3 regions of the Bacillus sp. P4_D3 genome follow, and region 1 is predicted to be linked to each of the others. Evidence: riboswitches for the same ligand, from Rfam matches in the RefSeq annotation. Region 1 holds a riboswitch; each other region holds the start of a gene.

Region 1 (12,756 bases):
GGCATAATAAAGAATTTGATGCTTTAGTAAAAGAAGCAGAAGTTGAACAAAATGAAGATAAGCGCTTTGACTTACTGCATAAAGCAGAAGATATTATGTTTACAGATTCACCGTTAATTCCAGTTATATTCCCTTCTGATTCCTATTTACAAAAAGGATCAGTATCTGGACTTCAATATTATGTTGGATCTAAGCCAGATTTAAGATATGCAAAAATAAAGAAGTAGGCAACCGCCTACTTCTTTATTTTATTTCGCGTTTATATTCTTTTTTCGTTCCATCAGAAAAGACAACTTCTAAATCGAATTTTTGGTAGTCTTTATCAAGTTTGAACACATTTACTACTTGATCGATTACTTCTTGGTCAGGAGTATCTTTATTAAATTTCAGCTCTTGTAGAAGAGGGCTTAATTTCGTAATAGCCTCGTCACCTGTGAACTTTACATCTGTTTTATGGTCTTCAATTTTTGCTTCCATTTTCTTATCCGCGGCTACATTTTTATAATCAGCTTCGTAGTCTTTCTTCGTATCTTGATAGTCTGCTTTTAAATCAAATTCATTAAAGTTTAGTTTTAAATCTGCAGGAGCCTCATTTTTTGCTTCTTCAGTTGTCTTTTTATTAGAAGTTGTATCTTCTTTTGCAGGAGCTTTACATCCTGTTAATGCAGGTACTAGCATAAGAGCTAATAAAGCTGATAGTAAAATTCTCATTATAAATTCCTCCTTATGTAACTTCTTTCTATACAAGTTTTTCCCAATTCCATGTAATTATGTATGTGTTGAAAATAAATTATTTTCTCATAGCTTTAAGGGTTAATCCGCAATTTAAATCAAAAATGATTTGTATGTATATGGTAAATTGAAGTTGTAAGGAGGTACTGAAATGCATGAAGAATATAAAGAGATGATAAAAAAAGCGATTGAATATATAGAGAATCATTTACATGAAGAGCTTACAACAGAAAGAGTGGCATTTCACGGTGCAGTATCGATGTACCATTTTCATCGTATTTTTCAAAGTTATATCGGGATGAGTGTAACGGATTATGTTCGTAAGAGAAGATTAACTCATGCTGCACAGGCTTTAGTATCGACTGAAAGAGCAGTCATTGATATTGCAGTGCAATATGGCTTTTCCTCACAAGAGGCATTTACTAGAGCTTTTAAAAGAATGTTTCAATTACCACCAAAAAAATATCGGAAGTACTTCCAGTCATTTTATATAGAAAGAGAGGGCGTTTCAATGGAAAAAGGTATACCGAAAGGATGGGTATTAAGTGGAAGTCATCCTGCTGAATATGAGATGGGTTTAGATTACGAAGTTGTTCATCAAGGAAAAGTATCTGCATATATAAAAGGAAAAGAGAATGTTACACACGGAGGGTTTTCAACATTAATGCAAATGTTCCGAGCGGATAAATATGTAGGTAAGAGATTACGTTTAACAGCATTTATTAAGAGTGAGAGTGTAAGAGACTGGGCGGGATTATGGATGCGAGTAGATGGAAAAGATACAGAGCCACTTGCTATGGATAACATGCAAAATCGCCCAATCAAAAATACGAATAACTGGCAATCGTACTCGGTTGTATTAGATATAAAAGAAGAAGCACTTGGTATTGCATTTGGTGTTTTATTATCAGGAGAAGGTTGTGTGTGGCTAGATAGTATTCGATTTGATGAAGTGGATGAAAAAATTCCTTCAACAGATTTGGCAGAAAACTTTTATGAAACACTCCTAGAAGAGCCGGTGAATCTGCAATTTGAAGAAATAGAAAATTAAAAAGTAAGGAGAAAAGATATGCTCGAATATGTAAAACTAATAAGTATTAATTTAGTAGTATCGTCTTGTATTATGGGAATTAACTATTTAATTAGCTATCTTTGGTCAGGGCATATACCTTCTTTGACGTGGAGAACATATTTGATGTTTATGGTTATATTTATGATGAGTTTTGGTTCAATACAAAAAGAGAGCTATGAAGAGAGTTGATAATCGTCCTTTTAGTCTTCTTAGTATTAATACATATGTATTTATCACTGCATTGGAAAAACAGGTTTGCCGTTCGGGGTTATTTCCCGCAACATACGCAGCGAATGGTTATTACACAATAATATTTGGTGGAGTTAATTTAGAGAAAAATATTATTTCGTTATTATTTATTATACTAGTTACATAATTGGTAGCGGGAATCGCTATAGGTATAAAAGGAATAGTAAAGGGAAGAGGTTTTGTAGCTAAAGACGTATAAAGTAAAAAAGGTATCCTTCATGTGGATACCTTTTTTACTAGCGTTTGTTATTTTGCAACTTCTGTCCACTTGTAGTTAAATTCACCGCCGAAGTCAGTTGTTACAAGTCCTTTAATAAATCCGCGTTGTAAGTAAGAACGGCCTTGTTGGTATAAAGGAGCGACAGCACCATCTTGTAATAAGATTTTTTCAGCTTGCTTCATTGCTTCAAAGCGTGCTTTTTCATCACCAGCTAAATCAGTTTTTACTTTACGAATAAGCTCGTCGTACTCTTTGTTAGAGTATTTATCGAAGTTATAAGCACTATCTGTTGTGAATAGATCTAAGAATGTAATAGGATCCGCGAAGTCAGGGCCCCAGCCATCGATTCCGATTTCGTAATCACCACTTAATAGTAGTTTTAACTGTTGTTTACGTGGTTGAGGCTTTAAGTTCACTGTTAATCCATCTAGATTCTTTTCTAATTCACCTTTTAAATATTCACCAGTCTTTTTAGCTAAAGCATTATCACTTGTTAATAGTTCAATTGTTACTTTGTCAGTACCAAGTTCTTGTTTCGCTTTTTTCCAGTTTTCTTTTGCAGATTTCACATCATCTTTTACTAGATTTCCATTCTCTTTACGGAAGTCATTACCGTCTGGACTTTTTGCGAATTTCGCAGGAACCATTCCTTCTGCTGGGATTGCACCGTTATTTAAAATTGTTTCTACGTAAGCTTTCTTATTCATCGCTTCGTTAATAGCAAGACGTGCATGTTGATTCTTTAATACTGTATTTTTTTGATTCAGTCGTAAGAATTGAATACCTACTTCAGCGCGTTCCTTGAAGTTTGAATCGTTCTTATACTTATCAACAAACTCCGCAGTTAAAGCAACACGATCAATTTGTCCTGAATCATATAAGTTAACTTCTGTAGACTTATCTTTAACGACATTGAAGTTGATTTCTTCTAGTTTTACAGTTTTAGCATCCCGATAGTTAGGGTTCTTCTTCAATTGGAAGCTTTGTTCATGTTTCCAGTTATCTAATGTGAAAGCCCCGTTGTAAATTAGATGCTTCGTTTCTAAACCGTATTTATCACCTTGAGATTTTAAATACTCTTCATTAATTGGTAAGAATGTTGAAAATGTCGTTAAGCTTAAGAAGTAGGGAACAGGTCGCTCCAGTTGTACTTCTACAGTTTTATCATCAAGAGCTTTAACACCTAATTGATCGATCGCTGCTTCTTTTTGATTTATTTGTTTTGCATTCTTTATATCGAAGAATAAGAATGCATATTCGGCAGCTGTTTCAGGATTTACGGCACGTTGCCAAGCGAAGACAAAGTCTTTTGCTGTAACAGGAGTACCGTTTGACCATTTCGAATCACGAAGATGGAAAGTATACTTTGTTTTATCTGGACTAATGTCAACCGACTCAGCAACACCAGGAATCGGTGTATTATCTTCTCCCATTGCATATAAACCTTCAAAAACATTTCGCATTACATTCATGGATTCCCCGTCCGTTGCTTTTGCAACATCCATTGTTGGAATTTCTGAAGCAAATGATAAGTTAATCGCTTGTTTATTAGGTGCTTTATCGTTTGCTTTCGCTCCGCTTGCATTATCTTTATTTCCTCCGCAAGCTGTTAGTAGTAGACTTGCCCCTAAAACAGATGCAACAACAGGTACAACTTTTTTCTTCATTGTTCTTTCCTCCCTAAATGTGTTGTTCGTAACGTCATAATGTCCATGTCTTGAAGTGTAGCTATAGAAGAAGAGAAAACCTATTATAAATATGTGTATATAGGTAATCGGGTGTTCTATATGTATATACAAGTTGAACTATAATCTATCGTTATATGTTTCAACTTAGTAGACATTACATTTTGATGGTAAAATATTTCGTTTCTTTGATTATTTAGAATATTAACACTGGAGAGAACTATATGTCAATAATAAAAAGTGGAGTGTTAATTTCTTGGAATAATATATTAAAAAAGCAGATTTCCTCGTATTAGGGAATCTGCTTTTAATATATTTTGCTAAAAAAACAATGGGTGTGGGTGGGAACACGATGATCCAAATTGCATTTTATCCCGCATTAACGGGCAGTTGATCCCCCACTGATTAAAGTTTCACTTTATTTTTCAATTTTTGCCCATTTGAAGTTTAATTGACCAGCAAAGTCTACTTGCACAATGCCTTTTACAAAGGATCGCTCTAAATAAGATTCGCCTTTTTGGTAAAGAGGAGCGATAACAGAGTCTTTAAACAATATTTTTTCTGATGCTAGTAACGCTTCCCAGCGAGCTTTTTCATCACCAGCCAAGGTAGTTTTAACCTTTTCAATTGTGTCATCAAACTCTTTATTAGAGTAATGATCTAAGTTGTAAGGGTTATTCGTTGTAAACAATTCAAGGAATGTAATTGGATCAGCAAAGTCAGGGCTCCAACCGTCAATTCCAATTTCGTAATCACCTTTTAATAAGAGTGAAACTTGTTGTTTACGTGGTTGCGGTTTTATATTTACTGTTAAGCCATCTAAATTCTTTTCTAGTTGTCCTTTTAGGAACTCACCAGTTTTCTTTTCAAGGTCACCATCACTAGTTAATAATTCTAATGTTATCTTTTCAGAACCAAGTTCTTTTTTTGCTTTCTTCCATAATTCTTGTGCAGCTTTTGTATCAACTTTTGTTAAATCGCCGTTTACAGCACGGAAGTCTTTTCCATCAGATCCCTTTGCAAAGTTTTTTGGTACGAGACCGTAAGTTGGTGTAGATCCATCATTTAATAGCGTATTTACAAAGGATTTTCTATCGATTGTTTGATCGATTGCTTGGCGTGCAGAAACGTTTTGAAGTACTTTGTTTTGTTGATTCATACGCAAAAATTGTACGCCTACGTTCGGACGTTCTTTAAAGTTAGCATCTTTTTTATATTTATCAACGAAGTCAGATGTTAGTTTTATACGGTCTAATTGTTTAGATTCAAATAAATTTACTTCCGTTGATTTCTCTTTTACAACGTTGAAATTGATTTCTTCGAGTTTGACATTATCTTTATCCCAATAGGTAGGGTTTTTCTTAAATTTAAAGCTTTGTTCATGCTTCCAATCGTTTAGTGTAAAAGCTCCGTTGTATAAGATTTTATTATCTTCTAAAGCGTACTTATCACCTTGTGCTTTAAAGAATTCCTCGTTGATTGGTAGAAATGTTGGGAACGCCGTTAAGCTAATAAAATAGGGAACAGGACGCTCTAATTCTACTTCAAACGTATGGTCATCAACTGCTTTTACACCAAGTTGATCGGCTGGAAGCTCTTTACTATTAATTTTTTTAGCGTTTTTAATATCAAAGAATAAAAAAGCATATTCAGAGGCTGTTGCTGGATCAACAGCTCTTTGCCAAGCGAAGACAAAATCTTTCGCTGTTACAGGTGTGCCGTTCGACCATTTTGAATCTCGTAAATGGAATGTGTATTTCGTTTTATCGCCACTCACTTCATGAGCTTTTGCAGCGCCAGGAACAGGTTTATTACCTTCGCCAAGATTGTATAAACCTTCAAATACGTTTCTCATTACCTGACCAGAATCAGTATCTGTAGCACGAGCCGTATCCATTGTTCGAATCTCAGTAGGTGAAGATAAGTTTAAAACTTGTTTACTAGGTGCCTCATCTTTTGCATTTGCTCCGCTCGCTTCGTTTTTATAACTACCGCAACCAGATAATAAAATACTTACTCCTACAACTGATGCAATACCGGGTACAAACTTCTTTTTCATTTGATTTTCCTCCTAAATAGTTAATAAGATTGGATGATGATGAGGGAAATGAAAAACAAAAAATCCCTCTTTTCGTATTGAGAAAGAGGGATTTCTACGTACAAGTTATGCACCCGTATATAAACGAAGTCCCTCATTCTATCTTTCAAGCACAAAGCTTGCAGGAAGTGGCACAGTATTCAAAATGAACCTGCTGCCGAGGTTTCAAAGGGCCAGTCCCTCCACCTCTCTTGATACAATGAGTAAACAAATAAATTTTATTAATTTTTGTGTTTCTTTGATAATTCAAAATATTACACCTTAGATAATGAAGTGTCAATCGAATGAAATATAGTTTAAATTTTCAGTTTTATTAAAAATAAAAAAACCACTGCATATGGCAGTGGTTTCCTTACTAAAAGTTAAAGTTATCTGGATCTGGACCAACGCGATGATTTTCATTTAAAGCTTGAATTGCTTTCATATCATCCGAGCTTAATTCAAAATCGAAGATGTTTGCATTTTCAATAATGCGGTGTTCTTTAATAGACTTAGGGATTGTTACAACTTCATTTTGTAGATCCCAACGTAAAATAACTTGTGCAGTCGATTTATTATATTTTGTAGCGATTTCTTGTAATGATGGGTGATCAAGTAGCTGCCCCTGCATTAATGGTGACCAAGCTTCAAGTTGAATGCTATGTTCTTTACAGAAAGCATGTAGTTCTTCTTGTGCCAAACGTGGGTGGTATTCCACTTGGTTAACCATTGGTTTAATTTCTGCAATTTCAAATACGTCTTGCAGATGATGAATATGGAAATTACTCACACCGATAGCACGAACACGACCGTCTTTATAAAGTTTCTCTAAAGCTTTCCATGATTCAGTGTATTTTCCTTTTACAGGCCAATGCACTAAGTATAGATCTAAATATTCTAGACCTAATTTTTCTAATGTAGTTTCAAATGCTTGTAATGTTGACTCGTAACCTTGATCACTATTCCACACTTTTGAAGTGATGAATAACTCTTCACGAGGAATACCAGATTCGCGAATTGCCTGTCCAACGCCTTCTTCGTTTTTATATATGGCAGCAGTATCGATGCTACGGTATCCATTTTTTATAGCTGCTTTTACAGAATCAATTACTTCTGTACCATCTTCAACTTTAAAAACACCTAAGCCGAACCAAGGCATTTTCACGCCGTTATGTAATGTTGTATAGTCGTTTAAACTTGTTAAAGTCATATTAATTCCCCCTAGCTTTTTTATTGGTCGCTTCAACTGCTTGTTGAATGACTTCTGAAAAATTATTTTCATATAGAACTTTTAAGCCTTCAGCCGTTGAACCTCCTGGTGTTGTTACTTGTTCGCGGAGCATAGCTGGATCCTGATTTTGCTGGAGCATAGCGGCAGAGCCAGCAATCATTTGAATGACAAGGTGTTTTGCTGTTTCCTCATCAATACCATAGCTTTTCGTTGCTTCAATTAAACCTTCAGCAAAGTGATAGAGAAAAGCAGGTGCACTACCAGTAACTGCGGTAAGTTGGTGAACTTCCTCTTCGGTACAAAACTGTGAGGTACCAATACCTTTTAAAAGAAGTTGTAACGTTTCATGATGTCTTTCATCTACGGAATTTCCCGTCGTGTATAAGGAGATAGACTTTCCAATGCCAGCAGCTGTATTAGGCATAATCCAGGCAACAGGTGTGTTTTCTGGGAGTCTAGCTTCTAAATAAGATGGGCCAATGCCAGCAGCTACTGTTACAACAAGTTGATTTGATATTAACGGAGATAACTCTGCTAATAGCTCTTCATGTGCAGAAGGCGGCATTGCTAAAACAATCGTATCTACAGATTTAATATGCTGCTTCCAATCCGTTGTAATCGAGAGATCATATTGAGTTTGTAATTGTGTTAGTTTTTCTCTGTTACTTCGGTTGGAAACAATAATTTCTTCGATGTATTCTTTACTTGTTGTAAGTAGTCCAGCAAATATAGCTTCTGCCATACGACCGGCACCAATAAATAAAATTCGATGTTTATTAGGCATATCCTTTATTCCTTTCTGATGAGAATATGTTATAAAAAACGATACCATTTTTAAGAGAATTTTGTAAAAAGAAACGGCTTATAGTAGAGGGAATACAATTGGAGAGAGGGCAGGTTATATAAAAAGGGCTATGAAGATTATTATATTTGAAAAATAGTTATAATCAAAAATCCCTGAAGCATTTATGCTTCAGGGATTGATAAATTATAAGCTTATGCTTTCGTCATACCAAGCAATACAGCGCCGCCGATAATTAAAACACTACCTAGTGCAATAAAGATCAATTGACGTTTTGTTTTCTTTTCACCTAAGAAGACAATCGCACCGAATGTTGAGATAACGATTCCAGTTTGAGATAATGGGAAGCTTGTTGCCACTCCAACACGTGGTAATGAAAGAAGTAAGAATAAGTTTCCTGTTCCCCATAGTAAACCAGATAAAGCATTACGCATTGCATATTTGTTAAATGGTTTATGTTTAGATGTCAGTACAACCGCACCAACAAACATACCAACTGCCTGTGGTAAAATAGCAGACCAACCATCAATGTTATACCAACGAATAATAATTACATATACAAGATAACCGAAAGTAGAAACAATTAAAGTAAGAAGTCCCTTTTTCAATTGTCCTGGTGGCTGTGCATTTTCTTTATCATCTAGTGATGTGAATACAACACCAACTACGATTAATAGGATTGCAATCGTTCCCAGAACAATCGTTGTAGTAGTAGTCCACTCACGAAAAGCGATAACGCCAAAGATAGAAGTTGCAACAAGTTGCATACCAGTAGAAATAGTTACAGTAGTTGAAACACCTAGTTTTTCAACTGTTTTTAATTGGTTTACTTGTCCTAAAGCCCAGAATAAACCTGAAATAAAGCCAACAATCAAGATTGTCATTGTTAAAGTTGGTTGAGTAAATACATACATAGTTGTTGCGAAGAATAGAGCACCGATTGTCATACCTACCGTTTGGCTATATGCACCACCGCCCATTTTTACGCTTACTAATAAGATGTTTCCCCATGCGATTGCAGGAAGAAGCGCTAATAAAATGTCCATTACAAGACTCCCTTCGGTTTTCTATACCAATATAATTACATATCGTTCTAACGATCGGTAATGCCCCACTAATAGAGTAGAAGATTACCGATCGCTAAAACAGGATGAAGAATTCACGATATAAATGCGTTTTCATTTCTTCATTTTTTGAAACACTTTCATATAATAACAGGAAATTACCTATTTTAGAAAGTGAATTCAAATAAAATGTATATTTAAATAAGAGGTAAAATTCAGTCGTTAATCAAATCATTTTATTTTTCGGGAAATAAAAAGCAACTTTTGTCGAAAGTTGCTTTAAGAAGTAGTAATTCTGCTATTAATGAGTTGAATACATAGTAAGAATAGAAGGGACATACTAATCGTTATGATTACAAGTGTCCAAGCTAGTTGCATATTACTTGCATCAATAGCCATATAAATCGCCGTTGGAATCGTCTGAGTTTTGCCAGGTATATTTCCTGCAAACATTAAAGTTGCACCAAATTCACCAAGTGCGCGAACAAAGCTTAAAATCATACCACTTAGTAACGCAGGAAATGCAAGCGGGAGTGTGACATGTAGAAAAACTTGGTATTCACTTGCACCAAGATCGCGCGCGCCATCTTCAATTTGTACATTTGCGATAGAAAATCCTGTTTTTGCTGATTGGTACATGAGCGGAAATGCAACAACTGTAGAAGCAATGATAGCAGCAGTAGATGTAAACATAATGGACTGCTGAAATAATGATTCAATCCACTTTCCAATGGGACTGTTATTTCCGAAAATGATAATTAGAAAAAAGCCGATAACAGTTGGTGGAAGCACCATTGGTAATAAGAAAATAGTTTCTAGTAGTACTTTATATCGCCACGAGGAGCGCGCTAATGCTCGTCCAATAATCGTTCCCAAAATCGTAACGATAATGGTGGCGCACGCAGCTACTCGTAAAGATAGAAAGACAGGTGACAGAATTGTATCAAAGCTCATAGCAATTATGGCAGGAGTGTAAATCCATATTTCTTAAAGATAGATTGTGCATCTTTTGACTGTAAATATTCATAGAATGAAGTCGCCTCTTTCTTATGCTTAGATTCCTTTATAATACCTAAAGGATAGTGGATTTGCTCATGAGAATTAGCCGCTGCCGCCTCTACAATTTTCACCTTGTCTGAAACGAGAGCGTCTGTTTTATATACAATACCAGCATCAACATTACCTGTTTCTACATATGTTAACACTTGGCGAACATCTTTTGTAAATACGATTTTATTTTGAACGTCATTCCAAAGATTTTCATGTGTGAGAGAAGCTTTTGCATATTTTCCTGCAGGTACGGATTCGGGTGTACCAAGTGCGATTTTCTTGATTTTCTCATCTTTTAAATCTTGAAATTTTGTAAGAGAACTATCTTGTGGAACGACTAGAACTAGTTCATTTCCAAGAAGGTTTTTCCCTTCTTTTTCATTAATGAATCCTTTTTTAACAAGGGTTTGGAATTTATCTTCTGCTGCAGAGAAGAATAAATCAGCAGGCGCACCTTGTTCAATTTGTTGTTGAAGTGCACCAGAAGCACCGAAGTTAAAAGAAAGCTTAATGTTTGGTTCTTTTTCTTTATATTGCTGTTCAATTTCTTTTAATGCATCTTGTAAACTTGCAGCCGCTGATATAGTCAGCTCCACTGATTCTCCCTCTTTAGCAGCTGACTTTTCTTCGCTTGAACAAGCTACACTGAATATAAGAAGAAAAGAAAGTATAAGTACCCCAATGGATCGTAATATAAATTTGTTCATAAAAAATCCCCCTTCGTTTACTAAATTAATTATAACTAAATATAACTAATTATAACTAGTTATAATTGAATATAATTTGAACGATATAGTTGTTTTTAAAAACTAGGAGAAATATTCTTTTCTTTGTTACAATGAAGGGAGAAAGTGAGGAATCGTCTATGGATCATCATTCCTACACAACGGAAGAAGTAGCAAAGCGATTAAAAGTATCAAAATTAACTGTATACGACCTAATTAAAAAAGGAGAACTTCCTTCTTATAGGGTTGGTAGACAAATGCGTATTGATGCAGCGGATTTAGAACAATATATCAAGCAAATGAAAACAGGTAAGGTGCAATTTACTTCTGTAAAGAAGTACGAAATTAGTAGTTCGAATACACGCATCATTAGTGGTCAAGAACTAACGTTAGATATGTTGGCAAAACATATAGAAAATCGTCTGCCAAATTCTAATATATTAAGAGCATATCAAGGTAGTTTAACGAGTTTAGTGAAGATGTACCAAGGAGAAGGAAGCGTCGTTAGTTTGCATTTATTTGATGGCGAAACAGGTACATATAATGTTCCTTACGTAAAACGTATTTTAGTTGGACAACCATATATTATGATTAATTTATTAGCGAGAAATGTTGGGTTTTATGTGCAAAAAGGGAATCCACAAAATATAAAAACATGGGCTGATTTAGCTCAGTCATCTATACGATTTGTAAATCGAGAAAAAGGTTCTGGTATTAGGGTGTTAGTGGATGAGCAATTGCGAATTCAAAAATTAAGTAAAGATATTAACGGGTATGAATGGGAAGAATCGAATCATCTTGGTGTTGCCTCGCAAGTCGCGAATGGAAAAGCTGATGTTGGGGTAGGTTCAGAAAAGTTTTCCCAAATTGTGAACGTAGACTTTATTCCGATAATGAAAGAGCAGTATGATTTAGTACTTCTGAAGAATAAAGAAAATGAGGAACTTATTGAGGTTATAAAAGGGATTTTGCAATCTGAAGAGTTTCACAATGAATTAAAAGCAATTGGTGGATATGATATAAGCAAAACAGGCCAAATTATATATGAAACAAACTAAAAGGCTGCTTGTCTATAAGACGAGCAGCCTTTTCTATATAAAGGGGGTTGGGGAAACAAAGTGTTAAACAAGACTTTGAGCAAGTGCGTAAATGAAAGCCGTAAGAAGAGCTGCGCCACTTGCAAGTCCGATAAAGTCTGATTTGTTGAAAGTAATGTTGTTCATTATAATCTCTCCTTATTTGTTTAATGTAGTTGCAACTGCTTTTGCATCGATAAGTGCGGATAGCACCATGCCCATTGTATTGAAAAATTTGTTTGTTTTCATTTTGTTCATCATGCGTATCCGCTCCTTTTCGAATTTTTGTTGCCCTGCTTCATGTCTTAATTATAGGGGAGAGGATGAATTACAACTATCGAATTAGCTTACGGAAGACTTACACTTTTGTAAGAAAAAAAGACATTCGTGTAAGAATGTCTTTTAAAGCATATTGATGTGATGATGCTCTTTAATTGTTTTTAAAAAGCTTCGCATCGAATTGGTCATGTAACTATCTTTACGGCGTATGAAAACAGTTGAAATACTACCGTATTTCTCGGGAATCGGATGACAGTGTACTTTACCTGCTGTAGAAAGATGCTGAACGGCAGACTGTGGTACGAGTGTAATTCCAAGACCGAGTGCAACACTGTTTAATATTGTTTCTAATATGTTAAATTCCATAATTCTTTTTGGTAGCAAACCTTCATCTTTAAGCCATCGTTCTAGCTTGGAACGGTACCCACATCCTTGATTAAAAACGAGTAGGGGCGTCGTAGTAAATTCTTCTATATGAAAAGCTTTATTTTGTG
Region 2 (4,025 bases), on a different contig from region 1:
ATACTAAGTTAAAGGTTGTATAGTATATGGTGATCGGGTGATGACATATGATTTATGTGGAAAAAGTCATTATTGTAGAAGGTAAATCGGATAGAAGAAAGATTGAATCTATTATTCGTGAACCAGTGGAAATTGTTTGTACAAATGGTACAATTGGTTTGTCGAAAATGGATGAGCTCATTGATCAACTTTTTGATAAGGACGTATATGTGCTAGTGGATGCTGATGATGCAGGAGAAAAGTTAAGGAAACAATTCCGAAAAGAATTTCCGCAAGCAGAGCATATTTATATTGATCGCTCGTATCGCGAGGTGGCGACTGCACCTTCTTCACATTTAGCAAATGTATTATGGGGAGCTGACATTGACGTTTATACAGAATATTTACGGTAAGGAATGATAGAAGTGATTGATTGGACAGGTGCCGAAGCTACAGACCTAATAGGAAATGAAGAAAAAACAGTGTTATATGTGTATACACCAATGTGTGGAACATGCCAGTTAGCAAAGAAGATGTTAACGGTCGTCGAGATGACGATTGAAGATTTGAAAATTGGGATGTTAGATTTAAATTATGCCCCGCATTTAGCGAAAGAGTATGGGATAGAAAGTGTACCGTGTTTACTTGTTTTTGAAAATGGGACACTGATGAAGAAAATATATGCATTTCATTCGGTTGAATATTTATATACGGAATTAAAGTAGGCGGCAAAGTTTTTGCCGCCTCGACATATTTCTTGGGAAATATGTCGACATGCGTGATAGATACAGTATTTGTCGAGCGAAAGTAACAGGATTGCTCTTTAATAAGAGGGAATGGTATGTAATAGAAAGTGATATGAGGGATGTGGTTTAGGATGAAATTATATTCTTTGCTTCAATCATTTGTAAATTACGCTAATGGTCAATATCATTTAGAACCGCTTTTAAGGCAAGGAGAAAGAACTGTTAATTTTCGTTTTGGAGATGAATGCTGTTCGTTACAAATTTCAAGAGATTATATAGAACTTTTGAAAGAGGCGAGAGGAACGGAACAAATCGTTTGTTTAGAGGAAGAGGATGTACAAAAATTAGTGACTGGAAATATGAGGTTGCAAACGTTAATGAGTGATGGACGGGTACAATATTCTGGAACGTATCGAACGATGTTATTAGTTGAATCGATGTTTCATATATGTAAACCGATGTCAGTCGGGGCTTAAAATTCTGAAGTTTCTTTTTTTGCGAAAATTTCTGTTGACACGGCGTGTGGATATTGATACAATTCAATTCATAAAATATAGACAATTTCATAAATTTTAAATCAGACGAAAATTTAATCTGATTTCTCTTATTAAGAGAGGTGGAGGGACTGTGCCCTGTGAAGCCCGGCAACCGTCAACTTATGTTGAAATGGTGCCAATTCCTGCAAAGCAAATGCTTTGAGAGATGAGAGAGAGGGATAATGTTGTTATATACGCATATAAACCTTTCTGCTTCTCTAGAAGCGGAAAGGTTTTTTGTCGTTTGAATGCGGAGGACATTCAAATAATAAGAGGAGCTATAACGATGGACTACACGCATCAAAAATAAAAAAATGCGGAGTCTATCCAAAGTTTTTATGAAATCTAGCTCCAGCGGCTAGAATGTTCGATGGCTTCGCTTCTTCCTATGAGGCAAAAAGCGCCTCTACGTCAGAAGCTCCATCCACTTTACATTCTAAACGAGCCGCTTACGCTTTTTAAACAAAAAAGGGGTGATACACCATGATTCTATTAGAGAATGTAAAGAAAATATATAAGGCAAAAAGCGGTGATGTCACTGCTGTAGATAACGCCAACTTACAAATAGAGAAAGGCGAAATATTTGGTGTTATCGGATATAGTGGTGCTGGGAAAAGTTCGTTAATCAGATTATTTAATCAGTTAGAGAAACCAACTTCTGGCCAAATTACAATTGCGAATCGTGTGATTTCAGCGATTACTGGAAATGAACTTCGTAAGGCAAGACAAGAAATCGGAATGATTTTTCAGCATTTCAACTTACTTTGGTCACGAACTGTGCGTGAAAATATCGCATTCCCACTTGAAATTGCAGGTGTCGATAAGGCAGAGAGAAGAAAACGTGTCGATGAGTTAATTCATCTTGTTGGATTAGAGGGAAGAGGAGACGCGTACCCATCTCAGCTAAGTGGTGGACAAAAGCAGCGCGTCGGGATTGCAAGAGCGTTAGCTAACAATCCACAAGTACTTTTATGTGATGAAGCAACGTCAGCTCTTGATCCGGAAACGACAGATCAAATTTTAGATTTATTATTAGATATTAATAAGCGTCTCGGCTTAACAATTGTATTGATTACGCATGAGATGCACGTTATTCGCAAAATTTGTAATCGAGTTGCTGTAATGGAGAAAGGGAAAATCGTAGAAACGGGTCCAGTACTTGACGTATTCCGTAATCCACAGCAAGATATTACGAAACGATTTGTACAGCAGTTAACTGATTCTGAAGATACAAATGAAACGATTGAAAGCTTAATTGAAAAATATCCAGATGGAAAAGTAATTCGTTTGCAGTTTGTCGGTGAAGCAGTAGAAAGACCGGTACTTCAAAGGTTAATGCAGCGCGGTGATATAGAAGTTAGCATTTTGCAAGGAAATATCGCACAAACGAATAACGGCTCTTACGGAAGTTTAGTCGTTCATTTAAATGGTGAAGAAACAGCGATCCAGCAAGCAATAGAAGGGATTCATCAAGATCAAGTAGAGCTGGAGGTGATTGCACATGGATAAGTTAATTGCAAATGTTGATTGGAATCAAATGTTAGAAGCAACTGGTGAAACGTTATATATGACGGCAATCGCAGCGCTTGCCACATTTGTTTTAGGACTTATTTTAGGACTATTACTCTTTATGACAGCGAAAGATAATTTATGGGAAAATAAAGCGATTAATACGGTGATTGGAGCGTTCGTAAACATTTTTCGTTCTATACCGTTCATCATTTTAATTATTTTATTAATTCCATTCACAAAGATTCTTCTTGGAACAATTCTCGGAGCGAGTGCAGCGCTGCCAGCTTTAATTATTGGAGCGGCACCATTTTACGCGAGAATGGTTGAAATCGCACTTCGTGAAATTGATAAAGGTGTAATTGAGGCTTCAAAAGCAATGGGAGCAAAAACAAGCACAATCATTTTGAAAGTATTAATTCCAGAATCGTTACCAGCGTTAGTATCGGGTATTACGGTAACGACAATTGCTTTAGTAGGCTATACGGCAATGGCAGGTGTTGTTGGTGCTGGTGGCCTTGGAACACTTGCTTATTTAGAAGGGTTCCAGCGAGGAAATAACGATGTAACAATCGTTGCGACAATTTGTGTATTACTAGTTGTATTTTTCATTCAGTGGATTGGTGATAGTTTAACGACTCGAATAGATAAAAGATAATGAAAAACGGGAGGGTATTTCAAATGAAAAAATTATTACTTACAGCACTTATTACAACTTCAATTTTTGGTCTAGCTGCTTGTGGTGGGAAAGATAAAGATGAAAAGAAACTAGTTGTTGGTGCTTCTAACGTACCTCATGCGGTTATTTTAGAAAAGGCAAAGCCATTACTTGAGAAAAAAGGAATTGAGTTAGAAATTAAAAAATTCCAGGACTACGTGTTACCGAATAAAGCGTTAGCGGATAAAGAATTAGATGCAAACTACTTCCAGCACATTCCGTATTTAGAAAAAGAAATTAAAGATAAAAAATATGATTTTGAAATAGCGGGGAAAATTCATTTAGAACCAATTGGCGTGTACTCTCAAAAATATAAAAGCTTAAAAGAACTTCCAGACGGGGCGACAATTCTTATGAGTAATTCTGTTGCTGATCATGGACGTGGTTTAGCAATTTTACAAAAAGAAGGAGTTTTAAAAATTAAAGACGGAGTAGATCCAGTTAAAGCGACTCCTAAAGATATTGCAGATAATCCGAAAAACTTAAAGTTCAAAACGGATATCGAGCCTGGTTTATTACCACAAGTGTATAACAATA
Region 3 (4,025 bases), on a different contig from region 1:
AAATAAAACTTTTGCACCTTTAGCAGTATGAACACGCATCCACTCCGGAAAACGAATATCATAGCAAATTGTGCCAGCGCACTCTACATCATCTAGCTTAAATTCACCTGTCTCATTACCAGCTACTAAATATTTATGTTCATCCATAAGCTGAAATAAATGTACTTTACTATATTCATTGACTAGATTCCCTTCATTGTTTACAACATACATTGTATTTGTAACACCTTGCTCTGTTTGCTTCGCTATGGAACCACCAACAATATGTACACCATATTGTTTCGACCATTCTTTCAACTTTTCTTTCGTTTCCAATCCATCCCTATCTGCAATTTCAGAAAGTCTTGTTAAATCATATCCTGTTGTCCATAATTCTGGTAAGACGATAACATCTGGTCTTTCTTTCATCGCTTCGCTTATTTTATTTTTAGCGTTCTCAATATTTTTTTCTACATCACCAAAGACAATATCCATTTGAATACATGCGACTTTCATTTTGTCCGCCCCATTCCTAATTTTTTCTTTACAAAATACTGGAAAGATTATATCATTTGTCACTAGAATTGTAACAACTTTCAAAAGAGGTGAAAAGTATGAAAAATTTTCAACCTTCCGAAGTAGTAACATCATTGCCGACACAATTTTTCGCTTCACTTGTTGCAAAAGTTAACAAAGTCGTTGCAGCTGGTCACGATGTTATTAATCTAGGTCAAGGTAATCCAGATCAACCAACACCACAGCATATCGTAAAAGCTTTACAAGATGCTGCTGAAAAGGCCATTCATCATAAATATCCGCCATTTCGCGGACATGAAAGCTTAAAAGAAGCCGTGGCAACATTCTATCAACGTGAATATGATGTAGTAGTAAATCCAAAAACTGAAGTTGCTATTTTGTTTGGTGGAAAGGCTGGATTAGTAGAATTACCAATTTGTTTTACAAACCCTGGTGATACCATTCTCGTTCCAGATCCAGGCTATCCAGATTATTTATCCGGAGTTGCTTTAGCAAAAGCGCACTTTGAAACAATGCCGCTTATTGCAGAAAATAATTTTTTACCAGATTATACAAAAATTGATGACTCTATTGCCAAGAAATCCAAGTTAATGTTTTTAAACTATCCTAATAATCCTACCGGTGCTACTGCATCAAAAGAATTCTTTGATGAAACCATTCATTTTGCTAGTAAACATAATATATTAGTTGTTCATGATTTTGCTTACGGTGCTATCGGATTTGATGGTCAAAAGCCTGTTAGTTTCTTGCAAGCAGACGGCGCCAAAGATACAGGAATTGAAATTTACACTTTATCAAAAACTTTCAATATGGCTGGCTGGCGTATTGCTTTTGCAGTGGGGAATGAAAGTGTCATCGAAACAATTAACCTATTGCAAGATCATATGTATGTTAGTATTTTTGGTGCAGTTCAAGATGCTGCCCGCGAAGCACTATTAGGCTCGCAGTCTTGTGTGGTAGATCTTGTTAATAGTTATGAATCTCGGAGAAATGCTCTTATTTCAGCTTGTCACTCAATTGGTTGGAATGTAGATATTCCAACCGGATCATTCTTTGCATGGCTTCCTGTACCAGAAGGATATACATCTGAGCAATTTTCTGATATTTTGCTAGAAAAAGCACACGTTGCAGTTGCTCCTGGTGTTGGATTTGGTGAGCACGGCGAAGGGTATGTCCGTGTTGGTCTCTTGCATACAGAAGATAGATTACGAGAAGCAATTAATCGAATTGATAAATTAAATTTTTTCAAAAAGTCATTGACAACATAAAAAATATCTGACAAAATTCAGTTATCTTAAAAATTTAAACATTTCTAAATACTTCTTATCAAGAGCAGGTGGAGGGACGAGCCCGACGAAACCCGGCAACCGATCTACAATTGTAGACACGGTGCTAATTCTCGCAGCGTTACGCTGACAGATAAGGAGCTGGTTGTAAAAAAACCTCTCCTTAGCTGAGAGGTTTTTTTATTTAACTAGGAGGTTATAACAATGAGCGGAATTATAGCGACATATTTAATCCACGATGATTCTCACAACTTAGAAAAGAAAGCGGAACAAATTGCAATTGGTTTAACAATTGGCTCTTGGACTCATTTGCCACACTTATTACAAGAACAATTAAAACAACATAAAGGCAATGTCATTCATATTGAAGCGTTAGACGAACAAGAACATATTAACTCTTACCTTGGCAAAAAAGTATCACGTGGACTCATTAAAATTCATTATCCATCGCTGAACTTTAGCCCCGACTTACCAGCCATTTTGACAACAACATTTGGAAAACTTTCGTTAGATGGAGAAATTAAACTAATTGATTTAACATTCTCAGACGAATTAAAGAAACAGTTTCCTGGACCAAAATTTGGAATCGAAGGCATTCGAAACCTGTTACAAGTTCAAGATCGCCCTCTTCTAATGAGTATTTTTAAAGGGATGATAGGACGGAATATTGGATATTTAAAAACTCAACTACGCGATCAGGCAATTGGAGGCGTAGATATTGTAAAAGATGATGAAATTTTATTCGAAAACTCATTAACACCACTTACAAAAAGAATTGAATCTGGGAAAGAAGTTTTACAATCTGTATACGAAACTTACGGACATAAAACTTTATACGCAGTAAATTTAACAGGGCGAACTTATGATTTAAAAGAGAACGCGAAACGTGCGGTGGTAGCTGGAGCAGACATTCTTTTATTTAATGTATTTTCTTATGGATTAGATGTACTGCAATCACTTGTAGAAGACGAGGAAATTCCAATTCCTATTATGGCACACCCTGCTGTAAGTGGCGCATATTCGTCATCGAAACTATACGGGTTCTCTTCTCCATTACTACTTGGAAAATTACTACGTTACGCTGGTGCTGATTTCTCTTTATTCCCATCACCATACGGCAACGTTGCATTAGAAAAAGAGGAAGCTCTTCTCATTACAGAAGCATTAACTGAGGAAGACCACTATTTCAAGAAAAGTTTTTCTGTTCCATCTGCTGGAATTCATCCTGGTTTCGTTCCCTTTATTCTACGAGATTTTGGTAAGGATGTTGTTATTAATGCCGGTGGCGGGATTCATGGGCATCCAAATGGAGCTCAAGGTGGTGGCAAAGCTTTCCGTGCTGCAATTGAAGCTACTTTACAAGGTAAACCACTCCATGAAGTGGATGAAATAAATTTGCATAGCGCACTACAAATATGGGGAAATCCTTCTCATGAGGTGAAATTATGAGTATTCAAGTATTTTGTGATTTCGATGGTACGATTACAAATAACGATAATATCATGTCCATTATGGAAAAATTCGCACCACCAGCAGCAGAGGAAATAAAGCAAAAAATTTTATCGCAAGAACTTTCTATTCAAGAAGGTGTTTCTCAATTATTTCGATTAATACCTATTAATCTACACGATGATATTATTCAGTTTTTACAAGAAACTGCTGAAATCCGTACAGGTTTTCATGAATTCATACAATTTATTAATGAAAATAACATTTCCTTTTACGTTATATCAGGTGGAATGGATTTCTTCGTCTATCCACTCTTACAAGAAATAATCCCTAAAGAACAAATTTATTGTAATGCAACTGACTTTTCAGGAGAATTTGTTGAAGTTAAATGGCCGCACCCTTGTGACGAGCAATGTCAGCATAGTTGTGGTCTCTGTAAATCATCATTAATTCGGAAACTAAGCTCTAAAGATGATTTTCATATTGTGATAGGAGATTCCATTACTGATTTACAAGCAGCAAAACAAGCAGATAAAGTATTTGCCCGTGACTTCCTTATTACAAAATGTGAAGAAAATCATATTGCTTATATATCCTTTAACACATTTCACGATATTCAAGTCGAATTACAACATTTGTTGGAGGTGAAATCATGAAACAACTTTTTCGTCAATGGTATGACTTAAGTGAAATAAAAAAAGAATTAACAACTCGGAATTGGTTTCCAGCAACAAGTGGAAATATTTCTATAAAAGTCAGTCATGATCCCCTTAC

The links. A riboswitch is a leader RNA that binds a small molecule or an ion and turns the genes downstream of it on or off. The one in region 1 is predicted to bind S-adenosylmethionine.
Region 2: it holds a riboswitch for S-adenosylmethionine, as region 1 does, so the genes downstream of both, AC1DTM_RS01830 (methionine ABC transporter ATP-binding protein) here and AC1DTM_RS04485 (peptide ABC transporter substrate-binding protein) in region 1, are expected to answer to the same signal.
Region 3: it holds a riboswitch for S-adenosylmethionine, as region 1 does, so the genes downstream of both, mtnW (2,3-diketo-5-methylthiopentyl-1-phosphate enolase) here and AC1DTM_RS04485 (peptide ABC transporter substrate-binding protein) in region 1, are expected to answer to the same signal.

What each region holds. Positions count from the first base shown of each region.
Region 1 covers NZ_JBFUIN010000013.1:3,299-16,054, reverse strand. The annotation lists gene AC1DTM_RS04515 (peptide ABC transporter substrate-binding protein) at 1-227, shown strand, start outside; gene AC1DTM_RS04510 (YusW family protein) at 244-711, opposite strand; gene AC1DTM_RS04505 (helix-turn-helix transcriptional regulator) at 884-1,783, shown strand; gene AC1DTM_RS04500 (hypothetical protein) at 1,802-1,993, shown strand; partial or broken gene AC1DTM_RS04495 (hypothetical protein) at 1,980-2,252, shown strand; gene AC1DTM_RS04490 (peptide ABC transporter substrate-binding protein) at 2,300-3,940, opposite strand; gene AC1DTM_RS04485 (peptide ABC transporter substrate-binding protein) at 4,377-6,017, opposite strand; SAM riboswitch class I at 6,153-6,257, opposite strand; gene AC1DTM_RS04480 (aldo/keto reductase) at 6,412-7,245, opposite strand; gene proC (pyrroline-5-carboxylate reductase) at 7,247-8,050, opposite strand; gene AC1DTM_RS04470 (GRP family sugar transporter) at 8,263-9,114, opposite strand; gene modB (molybdate ABC transporter permease subunit) at 9,412-10,086, opposite strand; gene modA (molybdate ABC transporter substrate-binding protein) at 10,092-10,889, opposite strand; gene AC1DTM_RS04455 (substrate-binding domain-containing protein) at 11,021-11,965, shown strand; gene AC1DTM_RS04450 (DUF3948 family protein) at 12,029-12,130, opposite strand; gene AC1DTM_RS04445 (LysR family transcriptional regulator) at 12,386-12,756, opposite strand, start outside.
Region 2 covers NZ_JBFUIN010000005.1:18,917-22,941, reverse strand. The annotation lists gene AC1DTM_RS01845 (toprim domain-containing protein) at 48-392, shown strand; gene AC1DTM_RS01840 (thioredoxin family protein) at 396-704, shown strand; gene AC1DTM_RS01835 (hypothetical protein) at 857-1,201, shown strand; SAM riboswitch class I at 1,327-1,434, shown strand; gene AC1DTM_RS01830 (methionine ABC transporter ATP-binding protein) at 1,745-2,770, shown strand; gene AC1DTM_RS01825 (methionine ABC transporter permease) at 2,763-3,428, shown strand; gene metQ (methionine ABC transporter substrate-binding lipoprotein MetQ) at 3,452-4,025, shown strand, end outside.
Region 3 covers NZ_JBFUIN010000114.1:4,166-8,190, forward strand. The annotation lists gene AC1DTM_RS13735 (carbon-nitrogen family hydrolase) at 1-579, opposite strand, end outside; gene AC1DTM_RS13740 (pyridoxal phosphate-dependent aminotransferase) at 594-1,784, shown strand; SAM riboswitch class I at 1,837-1,942, shown strand; gene mtnW (2,3-diketo-5-methylthiopentyl-1-phosphate enolase) at 2,007-3,251, shown strand; gene AC1DTM_RS13750 (2-hydroxy-3-keto-5-methylthiopentenyl-1-phosphate phosphatase) at 3,248-3,907, shown strand; gene AC1DTM_RS13755 (methylthioribulose 1-phosphate dehydratase) at 3,904-4,025, shown strand, end outside.